Regions from separate parts of the Proteus faecis genome, predicted to be linked through region 3. Evidence: predicted binding sites of a transcription regulator. Region 3 holds the regulator's gene; each other region holds the start of a gene.
What was found. The regulator PurR, encoded in region 3, represses purine synthesis genes. The targets are predictions, from matches to a motif close to CANGCAAACGTTTGCNTG.
Positions count from the first base shown of each region.

Region 1: a site for PurR is predicted at 1,176-1,193, ahead of purE (5-(carboxyamino)imidazole ribonucleotide mutase). Genes of this name have one in related genera too.
Region 2: a site for PurR is predicted at 1,432-1,449, ahead of rbsD (D-ribose pyranase). Genes of this name have one in related genera too.
Region 4: a site for PurR is predicted at 3,921-3,938, ahead of purL (phosphoribosylformylglycinamidine synthase). Genes of this name have one in related genera too.

Region 1 is NZ_JASVWV010000002.1:89,863-95,622, reverse strand. Features, by position in the region: gene ppiB (peptidylprolyl isomerase B) at 1-398, shown strand, start outside; gene QSH13_RS04580 (UDP-2,3-diacylglucosamine diphosphatase) at 411-1,133, shown strand; gene purE (5-(carboxyamino)imidazole ribonucleotide mutase) at 1,268-1,789, shown strand; gene purK (5-(carboxyamino)imidazole ribonucleotide synthase) at 1,786-2,853, shown strand; gene QSH13_RS04565 (MFS transporter) at 2,977-4,236, shown strand; gene QSH13_RS04560 (mechanosensitive ion channel family protein) at 4,304-5,329, shown strand; gene QSH13_RS04555 (ornithine decarboxylase) at 5,506-5,760, shown strand, end outside.
Region 2 is NZ_JASVWV010000013.1:24,843-30,602, reverse strand. Features, by position in the region: gene dxs (1-deoxy-D-xylulose-5-phosphate synthase) at 1-1,112, shown strand, start outside; gene rbsD (D-ribose pyranase) at 1,460-1,879, shown strand; gene rbsA (ribose ABC transporter ATP-binding protein RbsA) at 1,887-3,395, shown strand; gene rbsC (ribose ABC transporter permease) at 3,397-4,362, shown strand; gene rbsB (ribose ABC transporter substrate-binding protein RbsB) at 4,405-5,295, shown strand; gene rbsK (ribokinase) at 5,371-5,760, shown strand, end outside.
Region 3 is NZ_JASVWV010000001.1:197,705-203,464, forward strand. Features, by position in the region: gene QSH13_RS00910 (sulfite exporter TauE/SafE family protein) at 1-268, shown strand, start outside; gene sodB (superoxide dismutase [Fe]) at 802-1,380, shown strand; gene cydH (cytochrome bd-I oxidase subunit CydH) at 1,516-1,599, opposite strand; gene purR (HTH-type transcriptional repressor PurR) at 1,867-2,892, shown strand; gene punR (DNA-binding transcriptional activator PunR) at 2,919-3,821, opposite strand; gene punC (purine nucleoside transporter PunC) at 3,940-5,157, shown strand; gene cfa (cyclopropane fatty acyl phospholipid synthase) at 5,461-5,760, shown strand, end outside.
Region 4 is NZ_JASVWV010000014.1:9,141-14,900, reverse strand. Features, by position in the region: gene purL (phosphoribosylformylglycinamidine synthase) at 1-3,839, opposite strand, end outside; gene mltF (membrane-bound lytic murein transglycosylase MltF) at 4,104-5,573, shown strand.

The DNA.
Region 1 (5,760 bases), on a different contig from region 3:
AAGGATTCTACGATAACACTATTTTCCACCGTGTCATCAACGGTTTTATGATCCAAGGTGGTGGTTTTGAACCAGGTATGAACCAAAAAGCGACCAAAGCACCTGTAAGAAACGAAGCAAATAATGGCCTAGCAAACAACCGCGGTACATTAGCAATGGCTCGTACGAACGATCCACATTCTGCTACTGCTCAATTTTTTATCAACGTTGCAGACAACGATTTCTTAAATTTCCGTGCTGAAAACGCAAATGGTTGGGGATATTGTGTTTTTGCTGAAGTTGTTGAAGGCATGGATGTTGTTGATAAAATTAAAGCTGTTTCCACAGGTCGTAGCGGTTTCCACCAAGATGTTCCTCGTGAAGATATCGTCATTAAAAGTGTAACGGTTAGCGAATAAGCCTCACTTTTTATGTGTACGCTTTTTATTGCAGACCTGCATTTAAGTGAACATGAACCGGCAATCACTGCCGGTTTTCTTCGCTTTTTAAAAGAACAAGCCATTCATGCAAAAGCACTTTATATCTTAGGTGATTTTTTTGATTTTTGGATAGGTGACGATGCTCCCAATCCTTTACATCAACAAATTGCTCAAGCTCTGATGACACTAAAAAATGCAGGAGTACCTTGCTATTTTATTCATGGAAATCGTGATTTTTTAATTGGCTCTCGTTTTGCAAAAGAGTGTGGTATCACCTTACTTCCACAAGAAAAAGTGCTCGAAATTGGAAAAAATCGCATATTAATTTTGCATGGAGATACACTTTGTACGGATGATGAAGCGTATCAACGTTATCGTAAAAAAGTACATAATAAATTTATTCAGCGCTTATTCTCACTCCTGCCTCTATTTATTCGACTGCGTATCGCTGACAAAATGCGCTCACGTAGCCAGCACGAAAATCAGTACAAATCAGATGCTATTATGGATGTTAACCCACAAGCTGTGATTGATACTTTTAAACATTTCAATACAGAATGGATGATCCATGGTCATACGCATCGTCCAGCAATTCATACTGTCAACATTGATGATAAAATACATTATCGTGGTGTATTAGGTGCTTGGCATACTGAAGGTTCTATGTTTAAAGTAACAGATGAAAAAATAGAACTTATTCATTTTCCCTTTTAAGCTGTTCCGTTTATTTTCCTTATAAAAAGCCATTTTTTTCTTTACGCAAACGTTTTCCTATGCGTATTAGCGTGATACTATCATGCTCAGTTTATTAGGCTATATCCGTTTATGCTTACAGGAGCAGTTAAGTAATGTCTTCTCAAGTTGGTCTAAATACCTCTTCCGCTAGAATCGCCATTGTAATGGGCTCTAAAAGTGACTGGGCAACAATGTCTCATGCCGCTGATGTACTAGACGCACTACAACTCCCTTATCATGTTGAAATTGTCTCTGCACACCGTACTCCTGATAAGCTATTTAGCTTTGCAGAACAGGCAAAAAGTAATGGCTTTGATGTTATTATTGCAGGGGCAGGTGGTGCAGCCCATTTACCCGGTATGCTCGCAGCAAAAACACTCGTTCCTGTATTGGGTGTTCCTGTTCAAAGTGCTGCATTAAGTGGTATTGATAGTCTTTACTCTATTGTACAAATGCCAAAAGGTATTCCTGTGGGAACATTAGCGATTGGTAAAGCAGGCGCAGCTAATGCTGCCTTATTAGCGGCTCAAATTTTAGCATTACACTCTCCTACTATTTTTGAAGCACTAACGGCATGGCGTACATCACAAACTGACGATGTATTAAATAACCCTGATCCAAGGGAGGCACTATGAAGCCTGTTTGTGTTCTGGGAAATGGTCAATTAGGGCGAATGCTAAGACAAGCAGGAGAACCTTTGGGAATTGCGGTTTATCCAATAGGATTAGATGCAGAGCCTGAAGCCGTTCCCTATCAAAAAAGTATAATCACAGCAGAAATTGAACGCTGGCCTGAAACCGCACTCACCAAAGAGTTAGAACGCCATACTAACTTTGTAAACCGTGATATTTTTCCATTGCTTGCCGATAGATTACCTCAAAAACAGTTACTCGATGAACTGGGCTTAGCAACGGCTCCTTGGCAACCATTAACAGCACCAACACAATGGCCTGATATCTTCTCTCAACTGGGTGATTTTATTATTGTAAAGCGCCGTGTTGGTGGTTATGACGGCCGTGGTCAATGGCGTATTCATCCCGGTGAAGAACAGCAATTACCTGCTGAAATCTATGGTGAATGTATTGTTGAGCAAGGTATTCCCTTTTCTGGTGAAGTGTCATTAGTAGGTGCAAGAGATTGTAGCGGAAACTGTGTTTTCTACCCTTTAACTCACAATCTTCACCAAGAGGGTATTTTACGCATGAGTGTTGCATTACCAACGCCTGCGTCAGAATTACAACAATCAGCAGAAAAAATGCTGACCGCCATCCTTAATAAACTCAACTATGTCGGTGTAATGGCGATGGAGTGTTTTATTGTTGGTAACAAATTGCTTATCAACGAATTAGCTCCTCGAGTTCATAACAGTGGCCACTGGACACAAAATGGCGCCTCAATTAGCCAGTTTGAGTTACATCTACGTGCAATTTTAGATTTACCTATGCCAAAACCTGAAGTTTGCCAGCCGGCAGTAATGGTTAATTTGATTGGCACTGATGTCAATCCTCAATGGCTTTCATTGCCATTAGTTCATTTACATTGGTATGAAAAAGAAGTTCGCCCTGTTCGCAAAGTGGGGCATCTCAATCTTGTTCATTGTGATAGCCAACCATTGAAAGAGACACTCAAATCATTAAGCTCAATGCTTGATGATACCTATCAGTACCCTATCAAGTGGGCTTTAGAAAAATTAAGCTAGCAGTCCGACTCATAAAGTTAGAGAATAATAGCCTTTAAACGAACAGACCTCAAATAAAGAGGTCTGTTATTCGCTATTTTCTCCTGATTATTCAGGTTACTGCACCCATTTGTTGGAGTCAGGATGCAAGTCACGCAACAGGTTTTTGGACCCGTTTATCAGTGGAGTATGCTGATATTATTGGGCTTTGTGTATTTTTTAGCTACCGCAACCACATTTACCTCTTTAGGTGTTGTTCTTCCTAGTATGATAAATGAACTTGAGTGGAACTGGACTCAAGCAGGACTTGGCTTTACGTTATTAGGGTTAACCTGTGGCCTTGCGAGTTTTTTACCTACCTTACTGATCCGTAAATTGAGTGTTCGCCTTACACTACTGATTGGGTTGAGCATTTTTGTCAGTGGTTTCTATTTTCTTTACGAAACATACACCATTACGCGTTATTTTTTAGGTACTGCACTGTTAGGTATTGGTTTTACACTACTGGCTACCGTACCCGGTACTTATGTTATTTCCCGCTTATTTGAAAAACAGTCCTTTGCCTTTGGCGTCTATTTTACGATTGGTGGATTAGGTGGTGTTGCCGGACCTTGGATCTACTTTTTGGCAACCCACTTTTGGCATACATGGCGAATGCATTGGCTTATTTCAGCGATCACACTTACCATTGTTACGCTTATCACCATTTTATTTTTACGCGAAGGTAGTAAAGAGCAAGAACACGCAAAAAAAATTAGCCAACTTCAAACCACAAAACGTATCTATCAAACTAAAGAGATATGGACAGCTCGTCATGCTTTAAGAACATGGCAATTCTATGTTATTGCTGCGACTTACACGGCCTTTTTATGGTGTGGGATCACTGTCAATAGTTTTGCTGTTGCACATATTATTGAAAACGGTTTTGGTGAAACTATTGCCGCGACACTATTAAGTAGTATGGCATTTATCAATGCCTTCTCACGCTTAGCGGGGGGAGCTATTGGTGAATGGTTAGAACCTAAAAAATTACTTATTGCAAGCTTAAGTATTATTATTATTGGCTTGCTCGCACTAAGCATGGCTAACACTTGGATTTATCTGATCTTATTTACAGTTTGTGTCGGTATTGGTTATGGCATGACATTCTTAGCATCCAGTATATTGCTTGCTAACTATTTTGGTCGTTCCCCTTATCTTGAGCTATTTTCAGTAATGAATTTAATTTCAACATTGGCTTGTTTAGCGCCATTCTTTGCTGGGGCAATCAAAGATATTTCAGGTAGTTTTACACCTGCATTCTTGATTTTAACTCTACCTGTTTTACTGATTTTAGTGGTCACTTTGTTTATGAAACCACCGGTTTACCCTAAATTTCAGCATGCAAGTGAGCAAGAAAAATAACCATTAAATAAATAAGATAGCGAGTTTCATATTATAAAAACGCATTTTCTAAGGAGGCGTTAAGCTGATGAATGATGCATTAATAATAAAATACTCAATAGGTATTGGCATTGCTTTAGCCTGTTTTGTTGGTTTTGTCATCGTATCTCTTTTTCATGACAAAAAGAAAAAACGCCACAGAAATATTATTGTTCATATCAGCCAAGCTATTTTTCTTTGTAGTTTAGTGATTATCTTAAGCCAATATTGTGAAATGGCTGTTGTTGATTTTAATCTCCATTTTATCTCTTTTAGGATGATTAATTTCGTTACTTATGTTGGCATTGCATTAATTTTAATGAGGAAATTTTTCTTACTAATTAACCGACTAGAAAAAGCTCAAATTAAAAAAGGCAGTGATCCTACTTCTGCTCGTATTATTTCTCGCATATTCAAAATCACTCTATTCGTTATTATCATTTTATTGTTCGGTGAGCATTTTGGTATGAGCTTATCCGGCTTAATGACATTTGGAGGATTAGGTGGCATCGCTATTGGCATGGCAAGTAAAGATGTATTAAGCAATCTTTTCTCTGGCGTCATGCTCTATTTCGATCGTCCTTTTAATATTGGTGATTGGGTACGCTCTCCCGACCGTAATATTGAAGGCACTGTAGTCGAAATTGGCTGGCGTATTACCAAAATCATTACTTTTGATCATCGGCCTCTTTATATTCCCAACTCCATTTTTTCATCTATTAGTGTTGAAAATCCGGGAAGAATGACAAATAGACGGATCCAAACTGAAATTGGTTTACGTTATGAAGATTCAGATAAAATTGGAGTTATCGTTGAAGAGATCCGCACCATGCTAATGCAAAATGACAAAATCGATACACAACAAACGTTGTTAGTCTATTTTAATCAATTTGCAGACTCTTCGCTCAATATTATGGTGTATTGTTTTACCAAAACAACGGTATGGGCACAGTGGCTTGAAGCTCAGCAAGAAGTCTATTTAAAGATGATTGAGATTGTGCATAAACATGGCGCTGATTTTGCCTTTCCTTCTCAAACAATCTATCTCGAAAAACCTTCTCCAATTACCCAATAATAGAAAATGGATAAGTTTATTTCCCATAGACTTATCCATTTACCGATTTATTACAATGTGAATTTATGCGTTTTATATGCATAAAACCATTGCTTCTAACTTTTAATTTATTTCAATCATATTCACAACCAAGTATATTGGTCGCCAATTCTTCTATTGATGCAAATGCGAGTATAATGAAAAAAATGAAGTTGGCGTGTCACCCTACTCTTTCACACTATTTTTATTGTGAACGTCCGATTGTTGATATTGTTGATGCAAATTTAACGCAAGTATCAGCAGTAGTGTTGTCATTATCAGATATTGAGTCCGGCGAACTAGATCGCATTCATCAAACTGGCTTTCAACTCCCTGTATTTATAGCTGTTAATCTTAATGATGCAATCAGTGCTGAATTGCTTAATCAAGTTTCAGGGATTGTCATTACAGAT
Region 2 (5,760 bases), on a different contig from region 3:
GCCCGGTTGATGGTCATGACGTTATTGCGCTAGTACAAACACTCGCCAATATGCGTGATCTAAAAGGCCCCCAGCTTCTGCATATTATGACTAAAAAAGGTCGAGGATATGCCCCTGCTGAACGTGATCCTATTAGCTGGCACGCTGTACCTAAATTTGATCCACAAACAGGTACATTACCTAAAAGCCCTAATGCACGACCTACATTTTCCAAAATCTTTGGTGACTGGTTATGTGAAGAAGCCTTAACCGATCCAAAACTTATGGCAATTACTCCGGCAATGCGTGAAGGCTCAGGGATGGTGCGTTTCTCAAAAGAATACCCATCACAATACTTTGATGTTGCGATCGCAGAACAACATGCCGTTACCTTTGCAGCAGGTTTAGCCATTGGTGGTTATAAGCCGATCGTTGCTATCTACTCAACATTCTTACAACGCGCTTACGACCAAGTTATCCATGATATTGCTATTCAAAAACTGCCTGTTTTATTTGCTATTGATCGTGGCGGTATTGTGGGAGCAGATGGACAAACTCACCAAGGTGCTTTTGATCTTTCGTTCTTACGCTGTATTCCTAATATGGTCATTATGGCGCCAAGTGATGAAAATGAGTGTCGCCAAATGCTTCATACCGGTTATCACTATCAAGATGGCCCTGTTGCTGTACGCTATCCAAGAGGCTCAGGTGTTGGTGCGCAATTACAACCACTTAGTCCGCTACCTATGGGTAAAGGTATTATTCGTCGCCAAGGCAAAGGTATTGCGATCCTAAACTTTGGTACATTACTACCAGAAGCATTAGAAGTCGCTGAAAAACTTGATGCAACTGTGGCTGATATGCGTTTTATCAAGCCTCTTGATAAATCACTTATCCTTTCCCTAGCAGAACAACATGACATGTTGGTAACACTAGAAGAGAATGCCATTATGGGTGGAGCGGGTAGTGGTGTTAATGAATTACTCATGCAAGAGCGCTGCTTAGTACCTGTCTTAAACTTAGGTATACCTGATCTGTTTGTGCCACAAGGTGGACAAGAAGAGATCAGAGCTGACTTAGGATTAGATGCAGAAGGTATTGAGAAATCGATTAACGCTTATCAAGCTAAATAATTCTGTTATCATTTAGAAATCGCTTCGACTTCCCTGAGTTGGAGCGATTATTAAAAAACTATTCACTGCTTATCTTACTTCTTTTAAAAAATCATCCTTGCTTGCATTCTACATTTCACTCTTTTCAAGCTTTGTTGAATGTCACGTTTTTATGAAATTCACTGAAAATAACTACTTCCTCTCTTGAATCAATTCAGCGTTAATTTATTCAATCAGTTAGATTTTTCTTTCTTTTTGTTTACCAACGAAACGTTTCGATCATGCTCACAATATGAATAAATCAAACTTGTTTTCCCATCTTTCTTTTCTACTATATAGACAGCGAAACGTTTCGCTGAGGAGGAAACATGAAAAAAGGTATATTACTTAATAGTCCCATTTCGAGTGTCATTTCACGTTTAGGACATACTGACAAAATCACTATTGCAGATGCCGGATTGCCTATTCCCTCCTCTGTTGAACGTATTGATCTTGCTCTCACTCAAGGGATCCCAGACTTTATGTCTGTGTTGCAAACGATCACCCATGAGATGCAAGTTGAAGCCGTCATGCTGGCAGAAGAAATTAAAACCATCAATCCCTCTCTGTTTAATGAAATCACCTGTTATCTCCATTTATTAGAACAAGAACAAAAAAAGCCTATTCAAATAATCTATGTTTCACATGAAGCATTTAAAAAGCAACTTACTGAAAATAAAGCTGTTATTAGAACCGGTGAATGTACGCCTTATGCCAATATTGTGTTGTTTTCTGGTGTGACTTTTTGAGGACAATATGAAACCTTTACTTGAACTTAAAGATATTGATAAGTCATTTCCCGGTGTAAAAGCACTATCAGGTGCAACTTTACGAATTTACCCCGGTCGAGTAATGGCTTTAGTCGGTGAAAATGGCGCAGGAAAATCAACGCTGATGAAAGTACTGACTGGGATCTATAAAAAAGATGCCGGTGAAATCATTTATCAAGGTGAAAGTTGTACTTTCAATGGTCCTAAATCTTCTCAAGAAGCAGGTATTGGTATTATTCACCAAGAGCTTAACCTTATTCCTGAATTAACCATCGCAGAAAATATTTTCTTAGGTCGTGAGTTTACTCGTGCTTTTGGTGCTATCGATTGGAAGAAAATGTATGCAGAGGCTGATAAATTATTAGCTCGATTAAACCTAGCTTACAGTAGCCACCGTTTAGTGTCTGAATTATCGATTGGTGATCAGCAAATGGTAGAAATCGCCAAGGTACTTAGTTTTGGTTCCAAAGTGATTATTATGGATGAACCAACAGATGCATTAACTGACACAGAAACTGAATCACTATTTAGTGTTATTCGTGAACTAAGAGATCAAGGTTGTGGCATTGTTTATATCTCACATCGCTTAAAAGAGATCTTTGAGATCTGCGATGATGTGACTGTACTGCGAGATGGTCAGTTTATTGGTGAAAAACCTGTCTCCTCATTAAAAGAAGACACGCTGATTGAAATGATGGTTGGTCGTAAGTTAGAAGACCAATACCCTCGGATTAATATCCCTCAAGGAAAAACCAAACTTAACGTCATTAACCTCAGTGGCGAAGATGTTCACGATGTTAGTTTCTCATTACATGAAAGCGAAATTCTTGGTATTTCAGGATTAATGGGAGCGGGCCGAACTGAATTAATGAAAATTATCTACGGTGCATTACCCAAAACTAATGGCACCGTTGAATTAGATGGTAAACCCTGCCAAATCAAAAAACCGGTTGAAGGATTGGAACAAGGCATTGTTTACATCTCTGAAGATAGAAAGCGTGATGGTTTAGTACTTGGCATGTCAGTAAAAGAAAATATGTCTCTGACCGCACTTCGCTATTTTAGCCGTGGTATGGGTGTGCTTAATCATAAAGAAGAGCAACTCACTGTCGGTGATTTTATTAAATTATTCAATATAAAAACCCCTTCAATGGATCAAACCATAGGCTTTTTATCAGGGGGAAATCAACAGAAAGTGGCTATCGCAAGAGGCCTAATGACTCGCCCTAAAGTACTTATTCTTGATGAGCCCACTCGTGGTGTTGATGTGGGCGCTAAAAAAGAAATTTATCAGTTAATTAATAAATTTAAACAAGAAGGATTAAGCATTATCTTAATTTCTTCTGAAATGCCTGAGGTAATGGGAATGAGTGACCGTATTTTGGTTATGCATGAAGGTCGTATTAGCGGTGAGTTTTCTGCTCACAATGTCACACAAGAAATGCTAATGGCAGCGGCTGTTGGTAAGCAATATGACGCTAAAGTAGGAGTTTGATATGAGCACAAATTCAATTCCAGCGTCAAAACGTTGGTTCTCAAAAGCTTGGCTATTAGAGCAAAAATCACTGATTGCATTGCTACTTTTGATTATTGTAGTTTCTACACTCAGTCCTAACTTCTTTACCTTAAACAATATTTTCAACATCCTCCAACAAACATCGGTTAACGCCATTATGGCGGTTGGCATGACACTGGTTATTTTAACCTCTGGTATCGACTTATCTGTTGGTTCATTACTTGCATTAACAGGTGCCGTTGCTGCTTCTATGGTTGGTGCAGATGTTAATGCGCTTGTTGCTGTTGTTGGGGCATTAGCATTAGGCGCAGCCATTGGTGGTGTTACCGGGATTATCGTTGCTAAAGGTAAAGTTCAAGCCTTTATTGCTACGTTAGTCATGATGTTATTACTACGCGGTGTTACTCGTGTCTATACAGACGGTAGCCCAATTAATACCGGATTTAGCGATAATGCTGATCTGTTTAGTTGGTTTGGTATTGGTCGCCCATTTGGCATTCCAACGCCAATTTGGCTCATGATGATCGTCTTTTTGAGTGCATGGTATTTATTACATCACACCCGTTTAGGTCGCTACATCTACGCACTAGGGGGTAATGAATCTGCCACTCGCTTATCCGGTATTAGCGTCGATAAAATTAAAATCATCGTTTATTCATTATGTGGTTTATTAGCCGCCCTTGCGAGTGTCATTGAAGTTGCTCGACTTTCATCAGCACAGCCAATGGCCGGTAATGGTTATGAGCTAGATGCAATTGCCGCCGTGGTTCTGGGAGGCACCAGCCTTGCCGGTGGTAAAGGTCGTATTATCGGTACATTAATTGGTGCGCTTATTCTAGGTTTCTTAAATAATGCACTGAATTTATTAGGAATATCATCAAACTATCAAATGATAGTAAAAGCAGTAGTCATCTTACTTGCTGTTTTAGTAGATAACAAAAAATAACGCTCTATTCTCTTAATCCGAACCCCGACAGGAACTTATATTATGAAACTGAAAAAAATGGCGACACTTCTTTCTGTTGTTGCATTAAGCGCCACAATCAGCGCCAACGCATTTGCCAAAGAATCGATCGCACTTGTTATTTCAACACTTAACAACCCTTTCTTTGTCACCATGAAAGACAGTGCACAGAAAGAGGCAAATAGATTAGGTTACGACCTTGTTGTTCTAGATTCTATGGACAATCCTGCTAAAGAGCTTGCTAACGTGCAAGATCTGACCGTAAAAGGCACACGTTTAATGCTTATTAACCCAACAGATTCAGATGCTGTGGGTAATGCAGTTATTTTAGCTAATAAAGCCAAAATCCCAGTGATCACCTTAGACCGTGTTGCAAACAAAGGTGAAGTCGTCAGTCACGTCGCTTCAGATAACCGCCTTGGTGGTAAAATGGCAGGTGATTATATTGCTGAGAAAGTTGCTAACGATGCCAAAGTCATTCAACTCGAAGGGATCACAGGAACATCGGCATCTCGTGAACGTGGTGAAGGTTTTAAACAAGCAGTTGATGCCCATAAACTGAATGTACTGGCAAGCCAACCCGCTGATTTTGACCGCACTAAAGGTCTTAACGTGATGCAAAATCTGTTAACTGCATATCCTGCGGTTCAAGCTGTTTTTGCACAAAATGATGAAATGGCATTAGGTGCATTACGTGCGTTACAAACCGCTGGTCGTACCGATGTATTAGTGGTTGGTTTCGATGGTACAGATGATGGGATCAAGGCAGTAAACCGTGGCGTGTTAGGTGCAACCATTGCTCAACGCCCAGATCAGATTGGTATTATTGGCATTCAAACTGCAGATAAAATTCTCAAAGGTGAGAAAGTGGATGCAACAATCCCAGTCGAGCTTGAATTAGTTATTAAACAATAACAACAAATACCACGGAGTGATATTGCTCCGTGGTAGCTTTAATCATTAAAACATGTTTTCACAAGGATAAAGGCTATGACAACACCTCGCCTTGCTGTTCTAGGTAGCATCAATGTTGACCACATTATGAATATTTCACAATTTCCCAAACCCGGTGAAACGATTATTGGTCATCAATACAAAATAGCCTTTGGTGGTAAAGGTGCAAATCAAGCTGTTGCTTGTGGCCGCAGTGGCGCTGATATTACCTTTATTGCTTGTGTCGGTGATGATGCCATTGGTAATGAAATAATCTCTCAACTTAAAACAGATAATATTCATATCGATGCAATTAGTATTATTCCGCAAACACCTACAGGTGTAGCGATGATCTTGGTTAATGAACAAGGTGAAAACGTAATTAGCATCGTTGCAGGAGCGAATGGTGCACTAACACCTACGCATTTTCAGCAATACCATCATATT
Region 3 (5,760 bases):
GACATCATCAATGATCGGCGTTATTATTGCCTCTATCGGGACTATAATGGGTATTATTTATGGGTGGGGTCAAACAAATATTAATGACTATTACTTAGGCTTTATCTATTTACCTGCCTTTATCGGAATAAGTATTACCAGCATTCTCTTCGCACCTATCGGTGTGAAAGTCGCTTATCGACTTCCTATCCCAAGAGTTCGCCAAATATTTGCATTATTTCTATTCTTAGTCGTGGTGAAAATGATATATACGCTTATTATGGAATAATAACTTGTTAATGAAATAAGCTTTTTGAGGATAATTTCTAGGAATTACAAACAAGGCCTATGCTAATTAAAATAAAGGTAATTCCTAGTTAAACCAACTCTTTTCAAAGGAGAAATCATAATTACAACATAATAACAGCCTAACATAACTATAAATATTTTATTTTAGTTACAATTTTTAGCTTTAAAAACCATGTCTTGTTGCCAATCCAGAACTGCCCCCCATTTTATTTGCCAGTCTAATAACCACATAACAGAATGAAATTTGTACTTTTTACTTCTCTCATTATAAATGCCATTTTGCTACTTTACGTGTAGGCAAGAGGGATATACTCTTATGAGTATAATTAATCTATATAGCTTATAATTATAGATAAAAGATATTTAGCTGTTATTTCAGCAGATTTTTGTTAAAATAATTAGCAAAATAGTAACAACTTAGTTATTCATTTGCCTCATTCTATCGATTCAAATAATTTTGATGGAATGATTTCAGGCACAAAACCCGAAATAGATAGTTTAAAGGAGTACGCAATGTCTTTCGAATTACCAAAATTACCTTATGCGTTAGATGCTCTTGAACCACACATCTCTAAAGAAACTTTAGAATATCACTACGGCAAACACCACCAAACCTATGTAACTAATTTAAATAACCTAGTTAAAGGTACTGATTTAGAAAGTAAATCTTTAGAAGAAATCATCAAGTCTACTGATGGTGGTGTTTTCAATAACGCTGCACAAGTATGGAACCACACTTTCTACTGGAACTGCTTAGCACCAAATGCAGGTGGCGCACCAACAGGTAAAATTGCTGAAGCTATCAACAAAGCATTTGGCTCTTTTGAAGAATTCAAAAAGCAATTTAATGATGCTGCAGCAAAAAACTTCGGTTCAGGTTGGACTTGGTTAGTTAAAAAAGCTGACGGTTCAGTTGCGATTGTTAACACATCAAATGCTGCAACACCTGTTTCAGGCACAGACAAACCTCTGTTAACTGTAGACGTATGGGAACATGCTTACTATATCGACTACCGCAATGCACGCGTTAAATATTTAGAAGAGTTCTGGGCATTGGTTAACTGGTCATTTGTTGAAGCTAACCTTGCTTAATTTAGTGTGATAATCAAAGGTGAATGAGTAAAATTCATTTTTGATGACATAATAACAAAGGGCCTTGAGCCCTTTGTTATATTCAGTATTCGATAATCTATTACTTAAATTAATCGAGTACTTATTAAAACATGATTAGAAAAGCAGAGTAGAAAAAATAACAATCATAACCAGCGCTGCTATTGCTGTACTCAAACCAAATTTCAGATCCGTATCCATCTATTCTCCCTCAAAATGATTATAATACACATAATTAACCATAACCTTGTCATGGTTAATTATTATTACATATCAGAATTTGTTAAAATAGCGACTAGTGCACAATTTATAACATTGATTAATACTTTCACTTTTGAGCTAGATCATACAAAATTCACAGCTAATCGCTAAATTATTGCCAGTGTTTGCCCTATGTATGACTATACTGGCAGTTAAACCATAAAATTAGATAAAAGAGACCAATGAAGGTCAGGAGTTTTCCACACCATGGCAACAATAAAAGACGTGGCAAAACGCGCAGGCGTATCAACCACGACTGTTTCTCATGTGATCAACAAAACCCGTTTTGTTGCTGAGAACACACGAGCAGCAGTTTGGGCCGCTATAAAAGAATTAAATTATTCGCCAAGTGCCGTTGCGCGTAGCTTAAAAGTCAATCACACAAAATCTATAGGCCTGTTAGCCACGTCCAGTGAAGCTCCTTACTTTGCTGAAGTGATTGAAGCAGTTGAAAATAGTTGTTATAGCAAAGGCTATACCCTGATTTTATGTAACTCACATAACAATCTTGATAAGCAAAAAGCGTATTTAGCCATGCTGGCACAAAAACGTGTTGATGGATTATTAGTCATGTGTTCTGAATATCCCGATCACCTTCTGACTCTTTTAGAAGGCTATCGTAATATTCCAATGGTTGTCATGGATTGGGGCAAAGCGCGTGGTGACTTTACAGATACCATTATCGATAACGCTTTACATGGTGGTTATATCGCAGGTCGTTACCTTATTGAGCGAGGTCATCGTGATATTGGTATTATCCCTGGTCCATTAGAACGGAATACAGGTGGTGGTCGCTTACAAGGTTTCTTAAAAGCCATGGAAGAAGCAAAAATCACAGTAAAAGATGAATGGATTGTACAAGGTGACTTTGAACCAGAATCTGGTTATAAAGCTATGTACCAAATGCTAAATCAAAAACATCGCCCTACTGCTGTTTTTTGTGGTGGTGATGTCATGGCAATGGGCGCAATTTGCGCTGCAGATGAACTTGGTCTGCGTGTTCCTTTAGATATTTCCATTGTGGGTTACGACAATATTCGTAATGCACGTTATTTTACACCAGCGCTAACAACCGTCCATCAGCCAAAAGAGCGTTTAGGTCAAATGGCATTATCAATGTTGCTTGATCGCATCGTCAATAAACGCGAAGACGCCCAAACAATCGAAGTTCATCCGCGATTAGTTGAGCGCCGTTCAGTTGCCGATGGTCCTTTTATCGACTACCGCCGTTAATTCTTATTTATCCAGTTATCTGATTTCTAGCGAAGCCATTCCTCATTTAAGGTTTGGCTATCTCCAAGATAATCTAACAACCATGTCAAAGCAGGCGATTCACTTTTATCGACCCACGTCAGGCAGCATGGGCTGTCTGGCAATGGCTGTGCCAGCTGTAAAGTAACCAGTGTACCTTGTTCAATTAAAGGTTCAGCACGGTGCCAAGGTACCATTCCTACGCATAATCCAGCTAATAAGCATTCAAGCCCCATATCCCATGTCGGTACAACCATTCTACGTTGATTATTTAGCGCCCATGTGTCACGCTTTGGTAAACTGCGTGATGTATCTTCTAAGCATAAACTTGGATAAGGTCGCATTTCATCATCCGTTAGTGGATGTTGTGCTTTCGCTAAAGGGTGATCAACATGACAAACACAACGCCAAGGCATAAATCCCATATCTCGAAAACTATAACGTTCACCAATGGGTGAAGCTCTTGTTGCACCAATAGCTAAATCGACACGACCATTAACTAAAGAATCCCATACGCCATTAAACACTTCAGGGTAGACATACAGTTCAATATCCGGAAAATGACGGTAGAAATCGAGAATAAGTTGTTGTGTTCTTTCAGGTTTAACAATGCCATCAACGGCTATACTGAATTGACCACGCCATCCATTAGAAACTTGTTGGCAAAGATGCCGAGTGTCATTCATTTTTTTGATAACAGATCGTGCTTCTTTGATGAAAATTTTACCTGCATCGGTTAATTCTACATCACGGTGACGACGCTCAAACAGAGGAACAGCAAGCCATTCCTCTAGTTGCCTAACAGTATAACTAACGGCGGATGGCACTCTGTGCAATTCTTGAGCAGCCGAGCTAAAACTTCCTGTTCTTGCGACTGCATCAACAACTTCTAAAGAGTATTCTGACCACATAGAGTTTATTCCTTTGAAAATTTTTCACAGCATTAACCAAATATTCCCGTTTCACAAGTAAAATAGGTCTTAGTTACAATACATAAAATGTTCTACATTACATAGCATAGAAAATAAAATGAATTCTAAAACTTCCACACAATCAAAAACACCTATGAGCTTTATGGTGTACCTAGCAGGTTTGAGTATGCTAGGTTACTTAGCTATTGATATGTACTTACCTGCGTTTGGTATGATGCAACGTGAACTCTCTATCAGCGAAGGTGCTATTAGTAATAGCTTAAGTATCTTTTTATTTGGCTTTGCTGTTGCTCAATTACTTTGGGGACCACTTTCAGACAAAATCGGTCGAAAACCTATTCTTCTAGTTGGTTTAAGTCTTTTCTCTTTAGGCTGTCTTGGTATGCTGTGGGTCGAAAGTGCAACTGGCTTACTTGCTATGCGCTTCCTACAAGCTTTCGGCGTCTGCTCTGCAGCTGTTATTTGGCAAGCTCTTGTCATCGACCGTTTTGATGAATCTCGCGCTCAGCGCGTTTTTGCGTTAATTATGCCACTGGTTGCATTATCACCAGCACTTGCGCCTTTAATCGGTGCATCATTATTAAACCACGGTGGCTGGCGTATGATTTTTATGCTGTTAATGGTAGTAACATTAGTTCTGATGTTACCGACGTTAATGCTAAAAAACATTAAACAAAAATCCGTCACAGATGCAAACCAATCTTCTGCTTCATTTATGACTTTATTAAAATCCCCGCTCTACACTGGTAACGTATTAGTTTACGCGTCTTGTAGTGCAGGTTTCTTTGCTTGGTTAGCTGGCTCCCCCATCATTCTTGAAAAGATGGGCTACTCTCCGCAGGATATCGGTTTAAGTTATATTCCACAGACTATTGCATTTATGGTGGGTGGTTATGGTTGTCGCATTTTACTGTCAAAAATGACAGGTAAAACGCTACTACCACTGTTATTAATTGGTTATGCTGTCAGTATGACTGCGTTATACCTTGTTGCTAAATTTACTGAACCGACATTAACAACTATTTTAATTCCGTTCTGTATTATGGCTGCAATGAATGGCGCATCGTATCCAATTGCAGTATCTAATGCTTTGTCTGCTTATCCTGAAATTAGCGGTAAAGCAGCTGCATTACAAAATGCACTTCAACTTGGCCTTTGTAGTTTAGCTAGCTTTATTGTATCTGCATTTATCAGCCAGCATCCCCTGATTAACACTACTGCAATTATGGCGTTAACAGCGATCCCAATGGCAGTTGGCTACTTTATTCAGCGTAATAAATCTGTTACCAAACACACAGTTCAAGCAACTGAATAATCCCCCCTCTATTTTAAGAGAATTCTCAAAACGGCTATTTTATAAAAAATGGCCGATTTATTTTATAGAGAAAAATAATTCACATATCTATACTTATCTAAACGCTTAACAGCGCTTTATCTATTTTCCTTTCGGATTTTGAGGCATTAAACAAATTATTAGCTGATTATGTGAGATTAGTTGTCTTATTAATTCTATCCGTTCAATTCATATTGAACACAATACTATTTTAATAATATCTATCTACGCACATTCTTTCTTAGTTTATGTCTCTAAACCCGCTTAGTTTACGCCGGAGAGTTTATGAGTACATCTTGTGTAGAAGAAGGCCGAAAGACCTCCAATGATCCTTATAAAAGGATTGCTATCGAACTATTAACCCATGCTGATATTCGCGTTAATGGTTCAGAACCTTATGATATTCAGGTTCATAATCAAAATTTTTATAAAAGAGTATTACAGCAAGGTTCGCTTGGACTCGGTGAAAGCTATATGGATGGCTGGTGGGATTGTGAACGACTGGATATATTTTTTCATAAAGTTTTACGTGCAGGCCTTGAAAACAAGCTTCCCAAAAATCTACATGATATTTTCAGAATTGCG
Region 4 (5,760 bases), on a different contig from region 3:
TCACCCCAATTATCTGGATGCCAAGAATTACTGACCGTTCTAAACACCCGTTCTGGGTGAGGCATCATAATGGTTGAACGACCATCCTTTGTCGTAACAGCGGTGATCCCTTTTACAGAGCCATTAGGATTTAATGGATATTGTTCTGTTGGATTACCGTAATGATCGACAAAACGTAATCCCACTAAATTTTGAGCTTCTAGTTGTGCTAATTGCTCTTCATTACGGAATTCAGCAAAACCTTCACCATGAGAAACAGCAATAGGCATTTGTGAACCCGCCATACCTTGTAGTAATAACGATGGACTTTCTGTCACTTTCACTAAACTAAAGCGTGCTTCAAAACGCTCAGAACGGTTACGAACAAAACGAGGCCACAAATCTGCCCCCGGAATAAGTTCTGATAATGTTGACATCATTTGACAACCATTACAGACCCCAAGGGACAAGGTATCTTGACGTTCAAAGAATTGGGCAAACTCATCGCGTAAACGAGAGTTAAATAAAATAGACTTCGCCCAACCTTCGCCCGCGCCTAATACATCACCGTAAGAGAATCCGCCACACGCCACCAATACATCAAAATCACTAAGTGAACGTCGTGAGGAATGTAAGTCACTCATATGAACGTCGATAGCATCAAAACCCGCTCTGTCAAAAGCAGCCGCCATTTCAACATGAGAGTTAACGCCTTGCTCTCTTAATACCGCGATACGAGGGCGGTTTCCTGTTGCAATATAAGGTGCAGCAATATCTTCATTTGGATCAAAGGTTAAATTCACATTTAACCCCGGATCGTTGAGATCTTGTTTTGCTTGATGCTCTTCATCTGCACACTCTGGATTATCACGTAAGCGTTGCATTTGCCATGTTGTTTCCGCCCACCAAAGACGTAAAGTACTGCGTTTTTCATTATAAACTTCAGTTTCACGACTTTGGATAATAATGGCATCATTTTCTGTTGCTTGACCTAAATAGTGTAAACAATCCGATAAGCCATATTCAGCAAATAATGCTTCTACAGCTTCTTGATGTTCTGCACTAATTTGGATCACGCCACCGAGCTCTTCATTAAAGAGTCCAGCTAAAATATCTTCATCATACGCACTGATATCAACATGTAAGCCACAATGGCCTGTAAATGCCATTTCTACAAGAGTGACAAATAATCCGCCATCAGAACGATCGTGATAAGCCAACAATTTGCGCTCATTAACCAATTGTTGCATCACATTAAAGAACTGTTTTAACTGCTCAACATCACGAAGATCAGCCGCTTTTTGGCCTAATTGACGATAAACTTGGGCTAGTGCTGTCGCGCCTAATGCGTTATGGCCATTTCCCAAATCAATCAAATACAAGCGGTTTCCTGCTTGTGTTGATAATTCAGGCGTCACAGTTTTACGCACATCTTCAACACGAGAGAATGCCGTAATCACTAAAGATAATGGAGAAGTAACCTCTTTGGTTTTTCCATCTTTATCTTGCCAGCGCGTCTTCATTGACATCGAATCTTTACCCACAGGGATCGTAATGCCTAACTCTGGACATAACTCTTCACCAATGGCTTTCACTGCATCATATAAACCCGCATCTTCACCGGGATGACCAGCTGCTGACATCCAGTTAGCCGAAAGCTTAATACGATTAAGTGCTTCTACATCACAACCCGCCATATTTGTTAGCGCTTCACCGACAGCCATACGTGCAGATGCAGCAAAATCTAACAGTGCGATAGGTGCTCGTTCACCAATAGACATCGCTTCACCATAATAGCTATCTAATGTTGCGGTGGTCACAGCGCAATTGGCAACGGGAATTTGCCAAGGCCCGACCATTTGGTCACGCGCAACCATACCCGTTACCGAGCGGTCACCAATGGTAATTAAGAAAGTTTTTTCAGCAACTGCGGGTAAATGAAGAACACGATAAACAGCATCTTTTAAATCGATATCTTTACGAGAAAGATACTCACCTTCTGTTTTAAGTGATTTTACATCACGCAACATTTTAGGTGCTTTGCCTAATAATATGTCTAATGGCATATCAATCGGTTTATTATCAAAGTGTGTGTCATTGAGCACTAATTCACGTTCTTGTGTTGCTTCACCGATCACCGCATAAGGTGCTCTTTCACGCTGACATAACGCATCAAACAGAGGCATTTTCTCAGGTGATACTGCCAATACATAACGCTCTTGAGATTCATTACACCAGATCTCAAGTGGGCTCATACCCGGTTCATCATTAAGAACATTGCGTAATTCAAAACGACCACCACGACCACCATCATTGACTAATTCAGGCATTGCATTTGAAAGGCCACCAGCACCAACGTCATGAATAAATAAGATTGGATTATCGTCACCTAATTGCCAACAACGGTCGATAACTTCTTGGCAGCGACGTTCCATTTCTGGGTTATCACGCTGAACAGAGGCGAAATCTAAATCTGCATCTGATTGGCCTGATGTCATAGAAGAAGCCGCACCACCACCAAGTCCAATGTTCATAGATGGTCCACCAAGTACAATCAGCTTAGCACCAACGGTAATTTCACCTTTTTGTACGTGGTCTTCGCGAATATTACCAATCCCCCCTGCTAACATGATTGGTTTATGGTAACCGCGAATTTCAACACCATTATGGCTATTAACTTGTTCTTCATAGGTTCTGAAATAGCCAAGTAATGCTGGACGACCAAATTCATTATTAAATGCTGCACCACCTAATGGACCTTCGGTCATAATATCTAATGCATTAACAATACGCTCTGGTTTGCCAAAATCTTCTTCCCAAGGCTGTTCAAACCCAGGAATTCGTAAGTTAGAAACCGAAAATCCAACTAGACCAGCTTTAGGTTTTGCACCACGTCCAGTTGCACCTTCATCTCGAATTTCACCGCCCGACCCCGTTGCTGCCCCCGGCCAAGGCGAAATCGCCGTTGGGTGGTTATGTGTTTCCACTTTCATCAAGATATGTACAGGTTCTTGGTGATAGTGATAATGCCCTTTTTCTGTATCAGGATAAAAGCGTCCAGCCACAGAACCTTCCATTACAGCTGCATTATCCTTATAAGCTGACATAACATAATCAGGCGTTTGCTCAAACGTATTTTTAATCATTTTAAATAATGATTTATCTTGAGCTTTACCATCAATTATCCAATCAGCATTAAATATTTTATGGCGACAATGTTCAGAGTTGGCTTGGGCAAACATATAAAGCTCAACATCTGTTGGATTACGTTGTAAGCGGTTGAAAGCATCGACTAGGTAATCAACTTCATCATCTGCCAGCGCTAATCCCATTTCGATATTAGCTTTTACCAATGCATCTTTGCCTTTTGCAAGAACATCAATAGTTTTTAGTGGTGCTGGCGTTTGCTCAGCAAAAAGTGCATTTACATCTTGATAATTTAAGAAAATGGTTTCCATCATTCGATCATGAATAAAACCATAAAGTTGTTGCCACTGAGTGTCTGTCATCGTACCGCACTCAATAAAGTAAGCGATACCACGTTCAATTCGGACAACCTTGGCTAAACCACAGTTATGTGCAATATCTGTCGCTTTAGAAGACCAAGGTGAAATGGTTCCTGGGCGAGGCGTAACCACTCGCATTTCCCCAACAGGCTCATGTTCTGTTAATGAAGGCCCATAATGCAGTAGTTGACGTAATTTAATTTGGTCATCTTCAGATAACTGCCCTTCCACTTTCGCGAAATGGACAAATTCCGCATATATACCTTGTACAGGAAGAGCATTTTCCTGACATAGAGTGAGTAATTTATTAATACGAAACGCGGATAAAGCGGGGGAGCCACGCAGGATTTCCATAGTATTGAGTTCTCTCTTTTAGCAGCTAGCCTGATCAATCATTCAGGGGAAACGCGCCTAGTATAATAGAATAACCGCTCAGACGAAACCGTTTGCGTGAACAAAATAACGGCATTTAACTTAGAGTGTTTTAATGATTAATTGGTGTAATCAAGTTGCGTCTTGCCAATATGTTAAGCAAAATGCTCGATTACTGGAAATTTATCCATGTTAAAATGACGATTTTACACACAACAATAAACAACGTTAACGAGAACCAACCTATTGAATAATATAAGGATAAACTATTTCGTTATCGTTATCATAGCGCTCTTTTCAGCGGCTATTATCGCGTTGAATATTACATGGCCAGATAGGCAAAAAGCGCAGATAAATAAGATTTTATCTCGTGGTGAGTTAAGAATTAGTACGATACCTTCACCATTGATAACGATGAACGATAAAAAGGACCCCGTAGGTTTCGATTATGAATTAGTTAAACGCTTTGCAGATTACCTAGGCGTGAAACTTGTCGTTAATATGCGGACAAATATCAACCAAATGTTTGATGATCTGGAGAATAATAAAGCTGACTTTATCGCCGCCGGATTACTTTATAATAAAGAGAGATTAGAGACGACACGCAGTGGACCTGCTTATTTTTCAGTTTCTCAACAACTCATTTACCGTAAAGGGACATTAAGACCACGTAGCTTTGATACGTTAGATGGGCGCCTTGTTGTCACTGCAGGCTCTGCTCATGCAAGTTTATTGCGAACATTAAAAGAGACGCAATATCCCGAACTTGAATGGGAAGAATCAGATAATCAGACGACATCACAACTGCTAGAAGCATTATCTGAAGGCAAAATAACTTATGTGTTAGCGGACTCAATCAGTGTTGCAGTACAACAACGCATTCATCCTAATGTTGCTGTAGGGTTTGAAGTCACTGAAAGTCGACCATTAACATGGTATTTGCCGGATGGTGAAGATAATAGCTTATATGCGGCAATGCTTGATTACTTTAATCAATTATCTCAAGACGATGTGTTAGCAAGACTTGAAGAAAAGTATTTTGGTCATGTGGGTTCGTTTGATTACTTCGATACTATCTCTTTTATTACAGCGATAGATTCTGTTTTACCAAACTATCAGCCCCTTTTTGAAAAGTATGCAGATACTTTCGATTGGCGGTTATTGGCCGCTATGGCATGGCAAGAATCACATTGGGATCCTCATGCTACATCACCAACTGGAGTGAGAGGATTGATGATGTTAACTCGTCCCACGGCATCAAGTATGGGCGTTACTGATAGGCTTGATCCTGAAGAGAGTATTCGAGGAGGAGCGCAATATCTTCAGCACCTCCTTTCGCGTTTACCCGATTCTATTCCTGAAGATGAAAAAATTTGGTTTGCATTAGCAGCATATAATATAGGATTTGGCCATATGCTTGATGCCAGAAGACTTACTGAGCAGCAAAATGCCGATCCTGACAGTTGGCTAGATGTAAAATCAAGACTACCTCTACTTAGCCAAAAGAAATATTATGAAAATCTCCCTTATGGCTATGCCAGAGGCCATGAGGCTTATCGCTATGTTGAAAACATTCGACGATACCAACTCAGCCTTGTTGGTTACCTTCAAGCCAAAGAGAGCAAAAATAAAATATTATCTAAAGATAAAGAAGATGATGGAGATGATGAAAAACAAGGAAGATCACCATTGACTCAAGATATGGCTTATCAATAATTTTTGTACTTAAAAACAGCCAATTAAACAACATAGCCTCTTTTATAGAGGCTTATTTATTTCATTTCTACTATTGAAAAGCTCCCCCTGCCATTGAAGCCTCCTAAATTAATATTTTCTTAATATTAAAAATTGTTACATTTTTTTATGTCTTTTTTTCCCAAAAATAGGGAAAACTCATGTGTTA